DNA from 2 places in the Nocardioides sp. YIM B13467 genome. Region 2 is predicted to be linked to the other one. Evidence: riboswitches for the same ligand, from Rfam matches in the RefSeq annotation. Region 2 holds a riboswitch; the other holds the start of a gene.

Region 1 (7,229 bases), 220 kb from region 2:
GCGCTCCCGGATCTCGCGGTTGGAGTGACCGGTCACCTGCATCGCGAAGGCGACGTTCTCGGCGACGTTCTTGTTGGCCAGGAGGCGGAAGTCCTGGAAGATCGTGCCGACCTGGCGGCGCAGCCGCGGCACCTTCCAGCCGGCAAGCCGGTTGATCTCCTTGCCGGCGACGTAGACCCGGCCGGTGGTCGGGCGCTGCTCGCGCAGCATCAGCTTGAGCGCCGTCGACTTCCCCGAGCCGGACTGGCCCACGAGGAAGACGAACTCCCCCTTCTGGATGTCGATCGAAAGGCTGTTGAGGGCGGGGCGCGCCTGCCCTGGGTAGGCCTTGCTGACCTTCTCGAAGCGGATCACCGCACCGAGGGTAGTGCAACGGTGGTGGGCTCAGCACTTCGGCTCGGAGATACCTGCCCCTGTACTCTGACGGCGTGCGCTCTGCAGTCCGGATCCTCATCGGTGCCGTAGTCCTCACCGCGATCGCGGTCGGGGTCGGCGTACTCACCCTGAAAGACGACGAGCCCGAGGTCGCCGAGGTGAAGGGCGACCTGAGCACCACGGACACGACCACGATGCACGTACGCCGCGGCGCGTTCTGTGACCGCGTCGCGACCGAGGACGCGACCGAGGCCCTTGGCGGCGCCGCCGCCGAGAAGAAGGCCTACGGCGACGGCGACCAGACCGCCATCTCGGGCGAGGTCAACGACGTCGCGCAGGAGTACGGCTGCATCTGGACCGGGCCGGAGAACTCGGCCACCTCGGCGCGGGCCTGGGTCTTCGCGCCGCCGGTCACCCTGGACTGGGCCACGCAGATGACCAAGAGCGTGCCCAAGGGCTGCAAGGCCGCGTCGACCCCTGCGTACGGGAAGCCGTCGGTCGCCCTCACCTGCACCGACGCGAAGAAGCAGACGAAGGTGGTCCACCGCGGCCTCTTCGGCGACGCCTGGCTCTCCTGCGAGCTCACCGGCAAGGCCGGCGAGGCGCCCGCGACGGTCCAGAAGCGCGCCTCCCGCTGGTGCCTGGTGACCCTCACCGCGGCCGCTGCTGACGCCTGAGGTTCTCGATCGAGACCCGGTCCCGGCGCGTCGTTTGCACCGACCTAAAGTCGAGTGCTTTAATCGACTTAGTCGCTCGGGTCGGGTAGGCACCTCACCGGGCGGCGTGCGCCGCCGCGGGCACTGAGTCAGAGCAGAGCCGGCTGGCGAGAGCGGGTGGGGTCCTTAGGGATGGGGATCCCACCCGCGACGCGAGCCAGGCCAGGACGGTCTCGGCGAACTCGGCGGGCTGGTTGCGATGCACGAAGTGGCCGACGTCGAAGTGGACGAGGTCGGCCTGCGGAATCCGCTGGGCGACCTTCTCCAGGTCCGACCGCGGGATGTGGCTGTTGCCGCCACCGGCCACGATCAGGGTCGGCATGGGCAGCAGCTCGAGCTGCTCCCACATCCACGCGTCGTACATCGTCGCCTCGACCAGCAGGGACGCGATGCACTCCCAGTCGTGGGGCATCGGCCGCGCCGGGCGCCCGGGCGACCTGCGCCGGCGCGGCGCGGGTGGCACCACGTCCTCGATGATCAGCCGGGAGACCAGGTCGGGCCGGTGCATCGCGACCAGGAGGGCGACGTTGCCGCCGGTCGAGTGCCCGACGACCACGGCACCCGAGATCCCGAGCGCGTCCATCGCCACGATGACGTCGTCGGCGATGAGCCGGTGGGAGTACTCCGAGGCCCAGTCCGAGTCCCCGTGTCCACGCATGTCGAAGGCATGCACCCGGTGGGCGGTCGCGAACGGCGGCACCACACCCTGCCACCGCTTCGCACTGCCTCCGAGCTCGTGCAACAGCACCATCGGCACCCCGTCCTCAGGGCCGTAGGCGTCATAGACGTACGCCGCCCCGCGGCCCGGGAGTGGAAGCCTGGTGCGCGTCAGCGCAACCATCAGGTCAGTTCTGTTCGGCCTTCTCGGCGCCACGGCGCCACCGGATGCCGGCCTCGAGGAACCCGTCGATGTCACCGTCGAAGACCGCCTGCGGGTTGCCGGTCTCGTAGGTCGTACGCAGGTCCTTGACGATCTGGTACGGGTTGAGCACGTAGTTGCGCATCTGGTCGCCCCACGAGGCGGCGACGTCACCCTTGAGGTCCTTGAGGTGGGCCTCCTCCTCGGCCTTCTTCAGCGCGAGGAGCTTGGCCTTGAGGACGATCATCGCGGCGGCCTTGTTCTGCAGCTGCGACTTCTCGTTCTGGCAGGAGACCACGGTGCCGGTCGGGATGTGGGTCAGCCGGACCGCGGAGTCGGTGGTGTTGACCGACTGGCCACCCGGCCCCGAGGAGCGGTAGACGTCGACCTTGATCTCGTTCTCGTCGAGCTCGATCTCGTCGGTCTGCTCCAGCACAGGCACGACCTCGACCGCGGCGAAGGAGGTCTGGCGGCGGCCCTGGTTGTCGAAGGGGCTGATCCGCACCAGACGGTGGGTGCCGGCCTCGACGGAGAGGGTGCCGTAGGCGTAGGGAGCGTGGATCGCGAAGGTGGCGGACTTGAGCCCGGCCTCCTCGGCGTAGGAGGTGTCGAAGACCTCCACCGGGTACTTGTTGCGCTCGGCCCAGCGGACGTACATCCGCATCAGCATCTCGGCGAAGTCGGCGGCGTCGACGCCACCGGCGCCGGAGCGGATCGTCACCAGGGCCTCGCGGGCGTCGTACTCCCCCGAGAGCAGGGTGCGGATCTCCAGGCTCTCGACGGCCTTCTTGACCCGGCTCAGCTCGGCCTCGGACTCGGCGAGCGAGTCGGCGTCGCCCTCCTCCTGGGCCATCTCGACCATCAGGCCGAGGTCCTCGATGCGGGTGCGGAGCTCGGTGAACTTGTTGAGCTCGCCCTGCAGCAGGGAGAGACGTCCGGTGACGCGGGTGGCGTTGTCCTGATCGTCCCAGAGGTCGGGCGCGGCGACCTGCTCGCCGAGGTCGGCGATCTCCTTGCGCATCGCGTCCAGGTCCAGCACCTGGCCGATGGTCTGCATCGTTGCCTGGAGCTGCTTGATCTCGGTGTCGAATTCGGGGCCTGCCACGTCTTACAGGTTACTTGACGCGTGGTGCCGCACCCGATTCGCCGACCCTCAAATATGCGCTCGCCCTCCGGTAGGGGAACCGGAGGGCGAGCGCCAGGGGGATATATGGGCCCCGAGAAATCTCAGGCCTGGTGAGTCGAGCCGGCGAACCAGCCGTCCCAGGCAGCCTCTTCACGAACGGACGCGCCCGGCTTGGGGGCGTGCAGCATGATCGCCTGGCCATTCTCCCAGCGCAGGAAGATGCCCACGTGGTAGACGGGGCTGCCCCAGAACATCAGGTCGCCACGCTGGATCTGGTCGTTCGGGATCGTCGGCAGCGCAGCGGCCTGGTCCCGTGAGACCCGGGGAAGCTCGATGCCGGCGGCACTGAAGGCGTACTGCGTCAGGCCGGAGCAGTCGAACGAGCTCGGACCGGTGGCACCCCAGACGTACGGGTCGCCGATCTGCTCCGAAGCGACACTGATCGCCCGCTCGATCTTGCCCTCCTGGCTCGCGGCGTAGGCCTTCGCCTCAGCCTCTGCCTTCTTCTTCGCCTCCGCGGCCTTCTTGGCGGCGATCGCTGCCTTGCGCTTCGCCTCGGCGGCCTTGCGGGCTGCCTCGGCCTTGCGCTCCTGCACTTCGACAGCCCTCTCGAGCTGCTTGATGTCGGTGAGCATCGCCGCGGGGGTGGCCGAGGCCTCCAGCGTCGGAGCCTCCACCACCTTGGCCGGCTCGACGGTCGACTCGACGGAGGTGGTGGTGTCGTGGGAGACCGGCGCGGCATTGGCGGCGGGGACCGCCACCAGGGCACCGGCGGCGATACCGCTGGCGAGTGTGATGCGGCCGACGAGCTTGCCGTGGCCACTGAGAGATCCTGCGATCGTCCGGGCGATCGAGACGTTCGGCGACCGGAACGGGCGGGGCGCGCCTCGATGGGCAGGATGAGATACGGACTTGGACATGCGTGAGTTCCTTCCCACGCCTGCGAGGTGAGCTGTCGGGTTCGGGCTAGAAGGTTGCCCGGCCATCTGCGATGGCTTCACCCCAAGCGACCGTCCGAGTTAGTCGCGTGGAACTTGGGTCCCCCGCTCCTGTCCCATACGTACTGCTGAGTGTGAGGGTAAAGGGGGTTCAGTAGTTGGGGCCGGCGTCCGGAGGGACAGGATTCGGCGTGTACCGGGGCCGGTCGTGCGTTCTGCACGGCTCATCCAAGGTGACATGCGATCTGGAACGGATCCAATCCCGAATGGCCGAATCTGGAGCACATTCGGCGTGTTCACGCGTGACTTTGCCGTCGTTTGTGAAACATCTCACCCACTGAACACGCATATGACACCGTGTCGAACTTGCGTTTACTCCGCTGCTTCGAGACGGAAACCGACGCCGCGGACGGCGACGACCTTCTCCTGAACACCGGCCGCCTCGAGCTTCTGGCGCAGGCGTCCGACGGTGACGTCGAGCGTCTTGGTCGAGCCGTACCAGTTCTCGTCCCAGACCTCGGCCATCAGCCGGTCACGGGAGACGACCTTGTCGCGGGATGCGGCCAGAACGGCCAGCAGCGCGAACTCCTTGCCGGTCAGGGTCACCTCGCGCTCGCCGGCGTAGACCCGGTGGGCAGCCACGTCGATGCGCAGAGCGTCGTCGTCGGCGCCGGGCTCGACCGGACCCGAGCGGCGCAGGAGGGCGCGGACCCGCGCCTGGAGGACGGCCAGCGCGAACGGCTTGGCCAGGTAGTCGTCGGCACCGGCGTCGAGCCCGACGACCAGGTCGATCTCGGCGTCACGGGCGGTGAGGATCATGATCCCGCCCTCGTAGCCGTTGTCGCGAGCGGCCTTGCAGACCTCGAGCCCGTCCATGTCCGGAAGGCCCAGGTCGAGCAGCACCAGCTCGGCGTCGTACGGAGGTGCCAGCAGCTCCAGCGCCTTCTTGCCGGAGTCGACCCAGGTGACGTCATAGCCCTCACGCTGGAGCGTGCGCACCAGGGGAGCAGCGATGTCCTCTTGGTCTTCTACGACAAGCACGGAGTTCGACATGAAGAGAACAATAGTTACAGCCCCGTAGGGCTTGTGAAGAGATCCCCCCTTTCAGATAAGCGCGTGATCACATTGTTAGGTCCGAGCTGGTCGATACCGAGCGGATCCTCGGCCCCTTCGGTGACCTCGTCCCAGGTGACCGGGGCCGCGACCGTCGGGATCTCCTTGCCTCGCAGCGAGTAGGGGCAGATCGTCGTCTTCGACCCCGAGTTCTGGGACCAGTCCAGAAAAACCTTGCCTGACCTGCGACTTTTGGTCATCGTCGCGGTCACTTTGCGCGGGTGGGCCTTCTGGAGGTCCTCGGCGATCTCCTTGGCCAGCGCGGTGGCGACGTCCGGCTCGACGGGCTCCGGCAGGGCGGCGTACAGGTGCAGGCCCTTGCTCCCGCTGAGCACCGGGGTCGCCGCGAGGTCACGGGCGCCCAGCGCCTCGCGCACCAGCAGCGCCACCTCGCAGCACTCCTGCAGACCGGCGGGCTCGCCGGGGTCGAGGTCGATCACGATCCGGTTCGCGCCGGCCGGGGTGCCGTCGGCGTCGACCGTCCACTGGTGGACGTGCAGCTCCAGCGCGGAGAGGTTCGCGGCCCAGGTGAGGGCGGCGAGGCTGTCGAGGATCGGAAAGGTGAGTGTTCCCTCCCTGTGGTCGGCGGTTCGGGATCCCGTTGTCGGAACGGTGACCGTGCGGACCCAGCTGGGTGTGCCGGCCGGTGCGTTCTTCTCGAAGAACGACATGTCGCCGATGCCGTGCGGCCACCGGATCCTGGTCACGGCCCTGTCCCGGAGCTGCGGCAGGAGCGCCGGCGCGACCTGGGCGTAGTAGTTGAGCACCTCGCCCTTCGTCATGCCCGTACGCGGATAGAGCACCTTGCTGAGGCTGGTCAGGGTCAGGACCCGGCCGTCGACCTCGACGCGTACCTCTTCTCGTTCGACCATCACAGATCCTCCGGTGAGACGTCGTCCCTGATCCCGATGAAGCTCGGCTGCCGCAGCCGGCCCTTGTAGCTCGCCGCCGCGACGGCGGTGCCGTGGGTCTCCACCTCGACGACGAGGAGCGGCTCGACCCAGTGGGTGCCGCGAGCGTCGACCGGCGGTACTCCTCCGTCGGGGTCGACGTCGGGACCGGCGAACGGGCTCCGGCCGGTCTCGCGGAGCAGCTCCCCGAGCCGGTGGGCCCGTTTTCCGGTGATTCCGCTGCCGACCCGCCCGCGGTAGATCAGACCTTCGGGCGTCGGCTGCCCGACGAGCAGGGCACCGAGACGTTCCGTGCCGCCCTCGGTGCCCACCTCGGGGCGCCAGCCGCCGACCACCAGCGAGGCCCGGTAGCGATGGGCCAGCTTGATCCAGTCCTTGCTCCGCTCCCCCGGCCGGTAGCGGCTGCCGCGCCGCTTGGACACGATCCCCTCCAGCCCCTGCGCCCGCGTCACCTCGTGGAGCATCCGGCCGTCGTCGTACGTCGCCGGCACCTGCCACGAGCCGAGGTCGCCCTCGGCATGGACGGCCTCGAGGAGCTTGCGGCGCTCGGCCCAGGGCTCCTCGATGAGCAGCCGCCCGTCGAGACGGAGAAGATCGAAGACCATGTACGTCGCGGGGATCTTCTCCGCGAACCGCGCCGCCCGACGGACGTCGCGGTTGTGCATCCGGTCCATGAGCACCCGGAAGTCGGGCAGCCCGGCGTCGTTGAGCGCGATCACCTCGCCGTCGACGACGATGTCGCGTTCCGGGCCCGTCGCGATCTCGGGCCAGGCGGGGGTCGCGTCGTTGTCGTTGCGTGTGGTCAGCCGGGTCTGCGTACCTCCTTCCGGGCTGTCGCCGAGGAGTCGGATGCCGTCCCACTTGACCTCGTGGACCCACTCGTCCCCCGGTGGCACGTGGGTACCAGGGGTCGCGAGCATCGGACGCATGCGTCCATCTTGCCTCTAGGACGTCGTTGCGCCGCGCAGATCTGGTCCAATCCTCACGGCCAGTCGACGTCGACACGGCATGCCTGCGGCGCATGCGGAAGCGTGAGCACCGCACCGTAGCTCCACCCTTCGGTGGTCAGCTCCAGACGAACCAGATCGTCACCGGACCCCCTGACCAGAATCGCCTCCATCCGGCTCGGCTCGATCTGGTCGGCGCCTTCGACGAGGCCTTCCGACTCGACCTGCCAGTCCAGCGCCTCGA
Region 2 (7,229 bases):
CACGCCTGCCGGGAGAGCCCGTAGCGCATCTGCAGCCGGTGGATGGCCACCCCGAACGGCAGCGTCGCGATCCAGCCGAGCAGCGTGACCACGGCGACGGCGAGCACCACCCGGAGCAGCCACGGTCCGCGCAGCCGCGCCACCAGACGCCGGCCCAGCGAGGTGAACCCGAGCACGCAGGCGACCACCAACGAGACGGCCAGCGAGGCCCGGCTGATCCAGCGAGCGGTGCCGGAGTAGGCGAGCATCCGCTCGAGCTCCTCGGGCGTGAACACGTCACGCTCGTCGGGTAGGTCGAGCGCGCCGCCCGGGTAGGGATGCCATGGGATCAACGTCCAGGCGAGCACCACGAACGCCACCGCCCCGAGGACGAGAACCACCCAGGACGTGCGTCGCGTTGCACTCACTTCTGCCCCCATCATCGAGCAGATTGTGACAGATGGGTCCGCCAGCGGGCGGTCAGCTCGTCCTCGCCGAAGCCGAATCCGGCCTGCAGCGCCTTCTCCAGACCGATGCCTCGGCCCGTCTCCTCGTAGAGGTCGACCAGGGCCTGCTCGCCGCCGGCCTCGGCGAGCACCTCGCAGGCGAGCCAGGCGGCTTCGTACTCGGCGCCGAAGTGCTCCGAGCGGGTGTTGAACTCGGCCTTGCCCGGCAGGTGTTCGGGGGCGCCGTTCTCGCGGACCTGGGCGAGGATCTGGCCTGCGGTCTTGGACAGCGGCAGCTTGGTGTCGCGGAGCGCGACGTAGTCGGCGAAGCCCTCGACCAGCCACATCGGCCGGCGGGTGTTGGTCGCGGCGTCGGTGGCCGCGTGGGTCGCCTCATGGGTGATGACGATCTGGGCGCCGGGGGCGTCGAGATCGCCGATGACGCCCTGGTTGACCCATACGTGCAGCGGGGTCCCGGCCTTCGTGGACCCGTCGACGGTCGCGGTCACCGCCGCGACGGCGGCGTAGGTCCCCGGCTGCGCGCCGAGCGCGGAGTCGAGGCCGTTCGCGGGCACCTCGAGGACCAGGCGCGGGTCCTTCCAGGGGATCACCTTGCGGACCCCGGCGACGGCGGTGGTGGCCAGCTCGGCGTAGCGGTCGGCGACCTCGGCGGACGCCTGGGCGACCACGAGGGTGGAGCCGGTGCGGCGCACCTCGACCGGGCCGCTGAGCCACAGCGGCAGCCGGGTGCCCTGGGCCGCCGAGAACCCGGTGATCGCGCCCTCGGCGTCGAAGCCGACCTTCAGCTCCTCGGTCAGCGCCGGGTCGCCGGGGGTGCGCCACGACATCTCGACGTCGGCCGTCCAGGAGCCGTCCGGCTCCACGTTGCCCGACTCGGCGACGTATTTCGCGGTGACGTCCCCGATGCCGATGGCCCGGGCGTTGCGTACCGCCACCGAGGCGGCGTCCTCGCCCTCGGGCTCCGCCCCGTCACGTACGCCGTCGACCAGCGCCTCCAGCGAGGCCCGGGCGCCTTCGGTGTCGGCGCGCACGACCGGCGCGCTGCTCGGGGTCGGCGCGACGTACTCGCCCCCGCCGGTCAGCCGCCAGCCGACGAAACCGGCGAGCAGCATCACCAGCACGAGCCCGGCCCCGATCATGGCGGGATGGGCCCGGATGCGGGAAAGAAGAGAGCCGACCGTTCGCACCTGCGAACGATCGGCCTCTTCGGGATGCTGGGTCAAGCTCAGCCCGGACGGACGGCGCCCGTGTAGGGCATCTCGTCCATCGGCGAGACCTTCACACCGGTGCTCGGGTTGGACGCGTGCACGATCATGCCGTTGCCGATGTAGATGCCGACGTGGCTGATCGGGCTGTAGTAGAAGACCAGGTCACCGGGGGCGAGCTGGTCGCGCGAGACCTGGGGTCCGCTGCTGTACTGCGCCGAGGAGGAGTGCGGGAGCGAGACACCGGCCTGGCCCCAGGCACCCATGGTGAGGCCAGAGCAGTCCCACGACTCGGTGCCGGTGGCGCCGTAGACGTAGGCGTCGCCGACCTGGGCGAGGGCGTAGTCGACGGCCACCTTGGCGCGGCCCGAGGGCGGCGGCAGGTTGGAGGGGATGCTGGTGTCGGTGGACTGGAACTCCTCCAGCTCATCGGCCTCCAGCTCGTCGAGCTCGGCCTGGGCCGCCTCGTACTTCTTGTCGATCTCGCTCTTCTTCTGCTGCATGGTCGTCTTGACCTTGGCCATCTGGGACTTGGCGTCCTCAGTGGCCTCGCGGCGAACCTGGAGGGCCTCCGCCTCGGTGTTGTACCGAGCGAGCAGGTCGGCCTGCAGCGCGTTGTAGGACGAGACGGTGGAGAGACCGGCGAGGAACTCCTGCGGGTCCTCGGAGGTGATCACCTGGCCGACGGCAGAGACGTCGGAGCCCTCGAACTGCCGCAGCACGGAGTCACGGAGCTCGGCGCGGATCTTGTCGAGCTCCTTGCTCTGACGCTTCTCGTCGGAGCTGAGGTCCTCGAGCTGGTCCTTGAGGTCCTGAAGCCGCAGCTTGGCGTTGCTGTAGTCCTCGTTGGCCGCCTCGGCCTGGGTGTAGAGCTTGTCGACCTTCTTGCGAACGTCGTCGATGTCAGGGTCTGCCTGGGCGGGGGTCGCTGCGGGAATGATCCCGGCGACTCCGATGGCGGCGATGCCGGCTGCTCCGGCAATGAGTCGCTTCCGGTCGCGTGTCACGAGCGGACGGTCTCCTTGTGTGTAGTCGTTGACGCCTACCGGGTGAGCTGACGGGTTCAGGCACGACCTGCCTTACCACCGCTCCTCGATCTGGTCTCCCAGATCGCCCTTGCGGCGGATGCACCCCAGGTGATCGCACTCCGTATTCGCGGCGTACGACCGGTGTGGTTCCCCGGCTCCTGGCCCGCCCCGAAGCGGGCCTGGACTAAGCGCGACACTCGCGTGGGCCGGTTGACCCACTTCCACGAGCGCCAAGTTCCTGCGCACACTAGCCGACGGCATCCCCCACCTGCCAACCACCCACGCCCAAAAGTTCGGCTACATCCCTTCCACCATGCGCAGCGGCGGGACCAGTCCACCCTCGGCCAGCACGTCGAGCGCCCGGCGCTCGTCGTCCTCGATGGTCAGCTCCGGCGGCGGCCCCAGAAGCACGGTGACCACGCAGTCGTGGCACGCCAGTCCCCGCACGAGGCAGGTGTCACAGTCGATTCTCGTCGTCATGTTGTGACGGTCTCACCGAGCACCGACATTTTTGCTTTCGTCCGGTTGCGTCCGGCGTGTCACCACCATCGCAGCACGGTAAGGGCCCCGCCAGGAACTGGTCGGCGCTTCGCGCCGCCATGGCACGCACTCGGCGGCGTTGCCCCGCCTCGAAATGCCCCGGCATGCCATCGACGGGGCGCCTTGCCGAGCACGCACCCTGACGACGCGAAACATCCACCCAGTTCCTGGCCGGGCCCTATTCGAGGCGGCGATCGCGGACCGGGTCCCTACACTTGGAACATGGAGGTCTCCGCGTACGCGACGCTCCCCGACACGGTCCGGGGGCGCATCGTCGCGCTCACGGCCGGGGTGCTTCCCGACGTGGTGCGCCTGCCGCCCGCGCTCAAGCGGATCGCCGACTTCGCGCCCGCCCGGCGCGCCAAGGCCGGCGGCGCGATGATCGCCTCGGTGCTCGAGAGCGACGACGAGGTCCGGGAGAAGGTCGGCAGCCAGCTGCGACCGGCGTACGTCTCCGAGGGCTCCTCCGACGACGTGGTCCTCCCCGAGGATCCGGCCGAGGCGGCCGCGGTCGTCTGGCTCATCCGCCCCGACGGCTGGGAGGTCTCGCTCAAGGAGGCCCTGGACCGGCTGGAAGCCGCCGCGGTGCCGGTGGTCGACGCCGAGGTGGCCCGGCTGCGCGGCAAGCTCGCCGCGGCCGAGGACGAGCTCCGCGAGGTGCGTGCCGACCGCAAGGCCCGCCTCGACGACCTCAAGGCCGACAACACCGCCCTGCGACGCAAGCTCGGCGAGGCCCGGGCCGCGGCACGCGAGGCCGGCACCGGGCTGGACGAGGCGCTGACCGAGGCTCGCACTGCGCTCGCCCGCGCCGAGGACGAGCTCGCCGCTCGTGACCGCCAGCTGCGGCAGCTCCGCAGCCAGATCGACAAGCTGGAGCGCGAGGCAGCCGCCGAGCGGCGTACGTCCAAGACGGACCGCGAGGACGCCTCGCTGCGCGCCCGGTTCCTGCTCGACACGCTGCTCGACGCGGCCGGTGGCCTGCGTCGCGAGCTGGCGCTGCCGCCGGTCACCGGCACCCCGGGCGAGCGGGTGGAGGCCGAGCTGGCCTCCGCGGACGCCGCCGCCGGTGCCGGGGTCACCAGCAGCGCCCACCTCGAGCAGTTCCTGGCGATGCCGCGGGTCCGGCTGATCGTCGACGGCTACAACGTCTCCAAGGCGCTGTGGCCCGGCTCGGCGCTCGATGCCCAGCGACTACGGCTGCTGCGGGCGATCGCGCCGATCGCCGCCCGCACCGGCGCCGAGACGACCGTCGTCTTCGACGCCCACTCCGCATCCGTACGTCCCACCTCGGTGCCTCCGCGCGGCGTCAAGGTCCTCTTCTCCCCCGAGGGCGTCATCGCCGACGACGTCATCCGCGACCTCGTCGACGCCGAGCCCGCCGGCCGCGTCATCCTGGTCGCCACCGACGACGCCGAGGTCGTCAAGGACGTACGCCGCGCCGGCGCCCGCACCGTCCCGCTCTCCTCGCTCTCGCCCCTGCTCGGTTGATCCAGCAGGCTTCCTGCGCCACCCCGGCCTGATTCGATAGGTTCTCCCGACGTTCGAATCATCGGGAGTGGGAGACCAGCGCGTGCGGCACACCCTCAGCGCGATCGCCAGGATGATCCTGTGCGCCGCGGGATTCGTGATGTCCATCTACGGCAGCGTCCAGCTCAACGCCCTCAAGTCGCCGGGATTCCGCGAGCTGCTGCACGAGTCGAGCTTCTGGGTCGCGGCCGTCGGGGGTCTGATGACCGCGATCGCCTTCGAGGCGATGCGACGGGCGCAGGTGCCCGCGGCTCCCGCCCCGCAGCCCGCTGAGCCCGTCGCGCCCGTCGCGCCCGTCGCGCCAGGCACGCCTGTGGCCCCCGATGAGCCCACGAAGGACGAGAGGGACGAGCGACCCGCCGATCAGGCCGACAAGCTGAGCCTCGTCGAGGTCGTCGGTCTCGCCGCGGGCGGCGTCATCGGATCGGGCTGGCTCCTGGCCGTTCCCGCCCTCCACGAGAGCCTGGGCGAGGCCGCGCTCCTCGGCTGGGCCGCCGGCGGCGTACTCATGCTCACGATCGCGGTCGTCATGGTCGAGTTCGGGCTCATCTCCCAGCGCACCGGCGGGCTGCTGTTCCACCCGCACGACGCCTTCGGGCCGCTGGTGGTGATCATCCTCGCGGCGTCGCTGTGGATCTCGTACGCCATCAACCCGGCCGCCCAGGCGGCAGCGGCGGTCAACGGGCTGGCCGAGATCGTCCCCGCCCTGGCCGGCGACGGCGGGCTCACCGGGACCGGATCGACCCTGGCGGTGCTGGTGACCGCCGCGATCATCGCCTTCGTCCTACTGCCCCGACGGCTCGTCCTCCGCACGAACGCGGCCCTGACGCTGCTCAAGATCGCCATCCCGGTGGTCTTCGTGGTGTGCCTTGCGCTCGCCGTCCCCGCTCCCCTCACCGGCCCCGGACCGGCCGCCGGACCGACGTCGACCGGCGTGCTGAGCGCGCTGATCACCAGCGGCGTGATCTACGCCTACATCGGCTTCCAGGCGCCCCTGGACGTGACCGGCGAGGTCCGTGGCGGCCGTCGCGAAGTGGCCAGACGAGTGCGCTGGGCGGTCTACGGCACGGTCGTCGGCTCGTTCCTGCTCTACTCCGCCCTCCAGCTGGTCTACGCCGAGCACATGGCCGGCTCCGGGGCCGAGCACGGCACCTCCTACGCTCGCCTGACCGACGCGGCCACGCTGGCCGGGGCGCCGCTCGACTGGCTGGTCGTGCTGGTCCGGATCGCCGCGATCCTGGCCCCGATCGGGTCCGGCATCGTGTTCACCTACGCCCTCAGCCGCGAGGTCTACGCGCTGAGCGCGGAGAGGTACGTCCCCAGCGGCCTGCACGAGCCGCGGGCATCACGGCTCCCCGGCCGCACCGGCGACTCGTTCTGGCTGATCCTGCTCGTGAACCTGGTGCTCGCGCTGGTCGTCCTGGTCGCGGTGGGCGGCGACTGGCAGGCCCTGGCCGTGCTCAACACCATCCCGATCCTGATCCTGTACGCGGTCACCTGCGTCGTCCTGGCCGTGCGCTCCGACCTGCTCGGGACGGGTGCCCAGCGGCTCCTCCCGTTAGCGGCGTACGCGGCCTTCGTCGCCATCGCGCTGGTCGTCAACGAGTCCGCCTGGGACCGGGTGTGGAAGGGCGTGGCGGTGATCGGCTGGGGATCGCTCGTCCTGCTCGTACTCCCCTGGCTCCATCATCTCCGGGTCCCCGGCCTGGGCTGGTACGACGCGAAGAACCACGGCGCGCGCCTGGTCTCGCGCGACCCGGCGAACCGTCCGTTCGTCGTGCTGGCGCTGTACCTGGTCGCGCTGACGCTGCTGAGCGCCGTCCGCCACCGGATCGACGACGACTCCGTGTGGAGCGTGTGGAGCCTGCGTGCCCTGGTGATGATCGTCGCCTCGGGCGCGTTCGTCCTCCTCGTCGGTGCGGGGCGCCGCTACCTCAGGCAGACCCGGCTCACGACGACCCGGCCCTGACCCACTCGGCCTCCTCCTCCTGGCCGGCGGCGACCAGGGCCTCCACGACGGCATCGACCCGGGCCCGGTCCTGCCACCGCCCAACCGAGCGGCGCAGGACCCCGGCGCGACTCGCCTCCGGATAGCGGTGCAGGCGCAACCGCGTGGTGATGCCGACGATGTCGGTGGGTGTGACGCTCTGCGCCTGGTCGAGATAGCGGATCAGCAGCCGATCGGCCGTCCCGCCGAGCTCTTTGCTCTGGAGCTGATGGGCGGTCTCGGCGATCGTCGGCCCGGCGCCACGGCGGTTGATCGCCTCGTCGGCGAGGTGATGCCAGGACGTACGCACCGCGTCGGTGAACCCGGCCGACTCGAGGGCGGCGAGGCACTCGGCGTACCAGGCGACGTACGTCTCCTCGGTCGGCGCCGGGTAGACGAGCAGATCCTCGGCCAGCCGCCAGCCGACGTCGGCGGCGACGGCCGACCGGCCCCGCCTGCCGACCCGGGAGGGCACGTGCCCGAGCAGACCCACGAT

Evidence for each region. Region 2 has a riboswitch for cyclic di-AMP ahead of ACFX43_RS19985 (NlpC/P60 family protein). Riboswitches for the same ligand answer to the same signal wherever they lie in the genome.
Region 1: linked by a shared signal. The riboswitch ahead of ACFX43_RS21090 (C40 family peptidase) and the one ahead of ACFX43_RS19985 (NlpC/P60 family protein) in region 2 are both predicted to bind cyclic di-AMP.

Annotation. Positions count from the first base shown of each region.
Region 1 covers NZ_JBHZPJ010000046.1:2,917,322-2,924,550, reverse strand. The annotation lists gene ftsE (cell division ATP-binding protein FtsE) at 1-354, opposite strand, end outside; gene ACFX43_RS21105 (hypothetical protein) at 429-1,052, shown strand; gene ACFX43_RS21100 (alpha/beta fold hydrolase) at 1,147-1,932, opposite strand; gene prfB (peptide chain release factor 2) at 1,937-3,055, opposite strand; gene ACFX43_RS21090 (C40 family peptidase) at 3,178-3,996, opposite strand; cyclic di-AMP (ydaO/yuaA leader) riboswitch at 4,002-4,173, opposite strand; gene ACFX43_RS21085 (response regulator transcription factor) at 4,387-5,067, opposite strand; gene ligD (non-homologous end-joining DNA ligase) at 5,082-5,999, opposite strand; gene ACFX43_RS21075 (DNA ligase) at 5,999-6,967, opposite strand; gene ACFX43_RS21070 (hypothetical protein) at 7,021-7,229, opposite strand, start outside.
Region 2 covers NZ_JBHZPJ010000046.1:2,696,998-2,704,226, forward strand. The annotation lists partial or broken gene ACFX43_RS19975 (M48 family metalloprotease) at 1-422, opposite strand, end outside; gene ACFX43_RS19980 (hypothetical protein) at 419-1,585, opposite strand; gene ACFX43_RS19985 (NlpC/P60 family protein) at 1,672-2,658, opposite strand; cyclic di-AMP (ydaO/yuaA leader) riboswitch at 2,676-2,880, opposite strand; gene ACFX43_RS19990 (hypothetical protein) at 2,977-3,159, opposite strand; gene ACFX43_RS19995 (NYN domain-containing protein) at 3,442-4,707, shown strand; gene ACFX43_RS20000 (APC family permease) at 4,790-6,715, shown strand; gene ACFX43_RS20005 (hypothetical protein) at 6,696-7,229, opposite strand, start outside.